DNA from 2 places in the Caballeronia sp. DA-9 genome. Region 1 is predicted to be linked to the other one. Evidence: predicted binding sites of a transcription regulator. Region 1 holds the regulator's gene; the other holds the start of a gene.
What was found. Region 1 encodes FNR, which switches genes on or off when oxygen is low (the NO sensors DNR and NnrR bind a similar motif). Its sites were predicted from a motif close to TTGATNNNNATCAA; they were not measured.

Region 1 (3,286 bases):
TCGTGCCGCGGCCCATCGCGCTGGTCACCACGTTGAGCGCTACCGGCACGATCAACGCCGCGCCGTTTTCGATGTTCAACATGATGGGCGAGGAGCCGCCCATTGTGATGATCAGCATCAACCGTCTCGATGACGGCTCGCTCAAGGACACGGCCGTGAACATTGCACGCAGCCGCGAGTTTGTCGTGCATCTGAGCGACGAGGCGATGGCCGGGAAAATGCATCGCTGTGGTGAGCGCCTGCCGCCCGATGTCAGCGAGCTAGAGAAAGTCGGGCTGACGCCGGTTGCAAGCTCGTTCGTGGCGCCGCCGAGAATCGCAGAGGCACCTGTCGCATTCGAATGTACCTTGTGGGAGACGCTGGAAACCACGAGCCGGCACATCTTCATCGGGCGGGTTCACAGGTTGCACGCACGCGATGAACTCATCGATACTGAAACATGGCGCGTGCGGCTACAGCATTATTTTCCGGTCGGGCGGTTCGGTGCGAGCGACTACGTGAGCACGCGCGAGCGTTTCACGCTGGGTTGAATCAGCGCCCAAGCAATCAGCGCCGCTGGCCGACCAGATCGTCGACCAGCGGCACGACCGCCAGCATGACAAGCATGGCGGAAAGTGGAATGGTTGCGACGAAACCCACGTATTTGAATCCCATCGCGCCCGCAATCCCGCCGATAAAAAACATCCCGAGCAGCGACGCCAGCAGTGCGAGCTTCGCGCGGTCGGCCTTCACCGCCTTCATGCCGGGCGCATCTTTGGTTGCGTTCCAGTACACGAGCTTGCCCAGTTCTATACCCACATCCGTCACGAGCCCGGTCATGTGCGTGGTGCGGATTTCCGCCTTCGAGATTTTGGTGATCATCGCGTTCTGCAGGCCCATGACAAAGCAGAGCAGCGCGACGGTCGCCGGCACGAACAGGATCCGGTCCTGTTCCAGGTTGGCGCCGAGCAAGCCGAAGAAGAGCAGCAATGCGGCTTCCAGCAGCAAGGGCAACGCGTATTCGCTTTGCGCGCCGCGCCGCCGGCCCCAGTTGATCATGATCGCGGACGTGGCGGCCCCGGTCATGAAGGCCAGAAGCGAACTCAGGCCGGCCACGACAAGACCGGTTTCGCCAAGCGACAGGTTATCGGCGAGCGCGGACACCACGCCCGACATGTGGGACGTATATTGACCGACGGCGATAAAGCCGCCGGCATTCGCCGCGCCGGCTATGAAAGCCAGGCAACGCCCGAGACGCCGGTTGCTCTGGTCGGTGCGTTCGGGCCGCGTGAAGCTGCGCAGGTAATTCAGGGGCATGTGTTCCGCCATCGGCATGGCAGGCCGGGACCTGCGCGCGGCTGATCAGACTTCGGCGAGCCGCTCGCTATCGATAATCCGGATCTGCTTGCCGTTCGTATCCACGATCCGTTGCTTTTGCAGCTTCGAAAACATCCGGCTCACGGTCTCGAGCTTCAGCCCGAGATAACTGCCGATCTCCTCGCGGGTCATGCGCAGATTGAATTCTGCCGCCGAATAACCGCGTGCTTTCATACGCGACGAAAGATTCATGAGGAACGTGGCGAGACGCTGCTCGGCGGTCATGGTGCCAAGCATCATCATCAGCCCGGACTCACGTACTATCTCGCCGCTCATCATCCGGTGCACGTGCTGCTGCATGGCCTTGATGTCGTGGCAAAGCTCTTCGAGCAGATCGAAGGGGATCACGCAGACCTTGCTGTCCTCGAGCGCGACCGCGTCGCAGTTTTGCTCGTCGGAGCAAACACCGTCGAGACCCAACGGCTCGCCCGCAATGTGGAAACCTGTCACCTGCTCCTGTCCGTCACGATGCGCAATAACCGTCTTGAAGCAACCGGTGCGTACGGCATAGATGCTCTTGAACGCGTCGCCGGTCCGGTACAGCGTCTCGCCGCGCCGCACGAGCCGTGTCGAGCAGATGATCGCATCGAGCCTGCCAAGTTCGGCTTCGCTCAGTTGCGTCGGCATGCAGATGGCGTGCAGCGAACAGGCGGAGCAACGTGTATCGGGGCGGGAACTTGGCGAAAAGCCGGGAACGGCCGGACGTGCCGTGCGAGCCGAAGGTGGCGGGCTCGCAACTGAAGATGCGCAAGCAGTCGCTGAAGTCATGACGTCTTCCGTGAGTGGTGTTTGCATCAATGCGTTTGCGCGGCAATTCATACGGTGCAGTGTCCAACGCGCGCATCGGTACGCGCCACGGGTGTGTCGCGCAGAAGATTCAGCGGCTGATCGATGGGGTGCTTGCCGACGCGAGTCGATGACCCCGGAATCGGCCGACGCTCAGTGAGGAAGTATGGTCCACTCTGTCTCAAAATAAAATCAGCGAGCGGCGTCAGACAATGTAGGGATTCAAGAATTCATGTAGGAAATGGACTACAAAAAACGTGAACGCCAGACTGTGGCGCTCAGGTTTCGTGGTCGTCTTCGAAGAGCTTGTGCCGCACGGCGTAGCGAATCAGCGCTGCGTCATGCGGCATCTGCATCTTGTCGAGAATCCGGGTCTTGTAGGTGCTGATGGTCTTGGCGCTGACCGACAGCGCCTGGGCGATCTGCGTGATCGTTTCGCCGCCCGCGATGCGCCGGAATACCTCGAACTCGCGGTCCGAAAGACGATGATGCGGCAGGTCGTCGCCATGCTCGTTCAGACTTTGCGCAAGCCGTTCGGCCATTGTCAGGCTCACGTACACGCCGCCCGATGCAATCTTGTTCACCGCCGCGACCAGTTCGGCGCTCGCGCTTTCCTTCGTCAGATAACCCGACGCACCGGCTCTGAACGCGCGTACCGCGTATTGCTGTTCGGCGTGCATGGTCAGGACCAGCACGCGCAGCGCCGGTTTTTCGTCCTTGATCTGCTTGAGCAGTTCAACGCCGTTGCGCCCCGGCATGGACAGGTCGAGGACGAGCACGTCCGCCGTGGTGTCGCGGATCATTGCGAGGGTCGTGGCGCCGTCGCTGGCTTCGCCCGCCACCTCCACGCCGCTTGCGCGGTCGAGGATATGGCGCAGTCCGTCGCGAACGAGCGCATGGTCATCGGCTAACAGGACACGGGTCATTGCAGGAAATCTTCTTCAGTGCGTTCGGGGAAAAGTTGCGCGCGTCGGGTTTTCCCGTCCGAACGGGGCTCGCGGACGGTAAAAAAGATGCCCGCGAAATAGCGGGCATTAAGAATTGCGTACGGATACTGAGTCACGCGCGCAACACTGGTTCTTGAGACGTCAACTAGACATTAACGAGACATTAATGAGACGTTAATGTCTCGTTAATGGGACAT
Region 2 (3,286 bases), on a different replicon from region 1:
CTGCTCGTCCCCTCGCACGCCGGCGAGCAAAAGGCGCCGCACATCCTGAGCGCGCCAGACATTGCCGGAGCATGGCTATGAACTACGCAACCATGCTCGTTCATATCGACGACAGCCTTTGCAGCGACGCGCGAGTTGACTTCGCCGTCGAACTTGCCCGCAAACACAATGCGCACCTGATCGGGCTTTATATCGTATGCCAGGACCTCCTGCGTCCGATGTTCAGGCCGGACGAAAGCCTGGACCTCGCGACCAATGAGAAGCAGGCTGCGCAACGGCTGGCCCGCGCACGCGATTACTTCACGGAGGCGGCGCGCCGCGCGGGAATCGCCTCGGAATGGCGCGCGCCGCCCGGGCCTGCTGTGGAGACCGCGATCCTGCACGCACGGCATGCCGACCTCCTGATTTACGGGCAGCGGGATCCGGCCGATCCGGCCGCTTATATCGCGAGGAATTTTCCGGACGATGTGCTACTGGAAAGCGGCCGGCCAATGATCCTGCTGCCGTACGCTGGAAATACGGAGCGCTTCGCCGGAACGGTGCTGATTGCGTGGGATGGCGGCCCGGCCGCCGCGCGCGCGGTAGCCGACGCCCTTCCCTTCCTCCGGCTTGCGAATTTCGTGGAAATTGCGGTTGTCGAGCAGCACAACCATGAGACCGTCGCGACGGGCATGGAGCTCGCCGCGTACCTCGAAAGACATCGGGTTCGCGCAGGTGTCCTGACCTTGCCCCGCGTGTCGGGCGTCAGCACGGGCGCGACGCTTCTCAACGCGTTGACCGATACTCACTCGGACCTGCTGGTGCTCGGAGCTTATGGTCACGCGAGGGTCCGGGAAATCGTGCTTGGCGGCGTCACCCGGACGATGCTGGAAAGCATGACCACGCCGGTGTTCATGTCGCATTGATTGCCAAAGGGCTTATGCGATCGTTCGATTATCCCGTCCGACAGGCACGCTCCGAAGCGCCCGCAAGCCGGGCGCTTTTTATGCGTTCGCGCGGCTAGTGCTCGCACGCGTCACCGGAAGAATTGTCGCGAACCATGAGCACCGGAACGTGACTCGAACGCAGGATCGTTTCCGCGACACTGCCAAGCAGATGCTGGCGCGCGATCCTGTGCCCGTGCGTGCCCATGGCAATCAGGTCCGCTCCGGCCGTCAGCGCCGCCTGCATGATTGCGGCCGGCACGCTCGCGCCGTGGGCGTCGATGACCCAGATGCGCGCAGGGACCTTGTGGAGCTTGCACAACTGGCGCGCGTGATCGAGACGTTGCCACGCGGCTTTTTGCGCGGCTTCATCGATGGCGTTCGTTTCGGTGATTCCCCGGGACGAATCGATGATGGGAACGGTCGCCACCATCAACGTCGCTTCGCTGGCCCGCGCGAGCCTAAGCGCTTCTTCCAGCGCCCGATGTGCGCTGCGGCTGCCGTCTAGGGCCGCGAGAATTCGTTTGTACACGGCAAGATCCCCCGATGTCATGCGCTTTAGTGTCTGCGCATAGGGCCGGACATCATTTGACTCATATCAAGCGGTGCGATCGGCGCAGGGACACAGGAGCTTGCTGGACTTTGGCGCATCGGGTGTCAAGGATTTGCCGCCATGCCGGGTTGTTCCCGGATCGGAAATTCATGGATTCCGTGCGTAGCTGCGGGTAAGTTTTCCGACTCTCGGGTCTTCAATTGAGGAACTTGGCGGACAGGACGCGAGCACAAAGAACTGCGTACATCGGTGTTGCGTTGCGCAAATTTTATCCGTAAAATCCGCGGTTCTGGAGATGGCATTCCTCCAAACAACCGCCGATCCTTCGGCTGATGATGCCTACGAGTTCCTGGGTGCAGGAGGTCGTAGGCCGTCCGTGCGACGCCCTGTCGCCCAGGTTTGATGTTCTTTCGAACCTGAAAATCATGAAACGTCTCAAGTCTGTCGAACAGATAGCCATGATGCCGTATCTCGCGCGCTGGCTGCTGCTTTCCTCCGTGCTGGGCGCCCTCGCCGGGTCTGCGTCCGCGCTTTTTCTCTTTGCACTGGACCGTACCACTAATACGCGGCTGGATCATCCATGGCTCATTTGGTTACTGCCGGTTGCGGGGTTCCTTACCGGCTGGATCTATCACCGCATTGGCAAGAGCGTCGAAGGTGGCAACAACCTGCTGATCGACGAGATTCACGATCCGCAGAAGATCGTGCCAAAGCGCATGGCGCCGCTCGTGCTGGTGGCCACTGTGGTCACGCACTTGTTCGGCGGCTCCGCGGGCCGCGAGGGCACTGCGGTCCAGATGGGCGGTGCGCTGGCCGACCGGGTCACGCATCTCTTCGATCTGGGTCGCGAGGACCGCCGGATTTTGCTGATGGCCGGCATCGCGGCGGGCTTTTCGTCGGTGTTCGGCACGCCTCTCGCGGGCGCGATCTTCGGCCTCGAGGTGCTTGCGATCGGCCGCCTGCGCTATGACGCGTTGCTCGCGTGTCTCGCGGCTTCAGTCGTGGCAGACGCCGTATGCCGTCTCTGGGGTATTCACCACACGATGTATGCGATCCCTTTCGTGCCGCCTGTCACGGTTCTCGGGTTTGGATCGGCGACCATCGCCGGTATTGCATTCGGTGTTGTGGGGATGCTCTTTGCCGACTCGACGCATGCGTTGTCCGCCCTAATCAAACGCAAGATATCCTATGCGCCCTTCCGGCCTGTCCTTGGCGGCGCGGTGGTCGCGATCCTCGCTACCGTTCTGAACGTTCCGCAGTACCTGGGTCTCGGGATACCGACCATCGTGCAGGCCTTCAACGGTCCGTTGCCGGTCTATGACTTTGCCGGCAAATTCGGTTTCACCGTGGTCACGCTTGCGTCAGGTTTCAAGGGTGGCGAGGTGACTCCGCTTTTCTATATCGGCGCAACACTTGGCAACGCGCTGGGTCACATCCTCGCGTTGCCCATACCTGTGCTTGCGGGGCTTGGCTTTGTCGCCGTGTTCGCTGGCGCGGCGAACACCCCGATCGCGTCGACGGTAATGGCAATCGAACTCTTTGGCCCTCAGATTGGCGTGTATGCGGCTCTCGCGTGCGTGGTCAGCTACCTCTTCTCTGGTCACACGGGAATCTACCGCGCGCAACGGGTCGGCCACGCAAAACATCCGCTCATTCCAGCCGGCATGCGACTGGCAGACATCCCGGCCTGGCGCCGCGCACGCCGCAAGGCCGCGACTGTCGCCGCACAACCCTGAACGCTTCGAAGACCTTACTGCTCAACGTCATGACTCAACTGATTTCGCTTCGCCTTTATTTTCACCATTCCGAA

Region 2: the regulator FNR is predicted to act here: its motif matches at 1,512-1,525, upstream of ACRWA7_RS09290 (universal stress protein).

What each region holds. Positions count from the first base shown of each region.
Region 1 is NZ_CP195131.1:977,390-980,675, reverse strand. Features, by position in the region: gene ACRWA7_RS04400 (flavin reductase family protein) at 1-530, shown strand, start outside; gene ACRWA7_RS04395 (YoaK family protein) at 547-1,296, opposite strand; gene fnr (fumarate/nitrate reduction transcriptional regulator Fnr) at 1,342-2,124, opposite strand; gene ACRWA7_RS04385 (response regulator) at 2,421-3,068, opposite strand; gene ACRWA7_RS04380 (universal stress protein) at 3,275-3,286, opposite strand, start outside.
Region 2 is NZ_CP195132.1:682,797-686,082, forward strand. Features, by position in the region: gene ACRWA7_RS09280 (universal stress protein) at 1-81, shown strand, start outside; gene ACRWA7_RS09285 (universal stress protein) at 78-905, shown strand; gene ACRWA7_RS09290 (universal stress protein) at 1,000-1,455, opposite strand; fluoride riboswitch at 1,759-1,825, shown strand; gene ACRWA7_RS09295 (voltage-gated chloride channel family protein) at 1,902-3,212, shown strand; gene ACRWA7_RS09300 (DUF190 domain-containing protein) at 3,242-3,286, shown strand, end outside.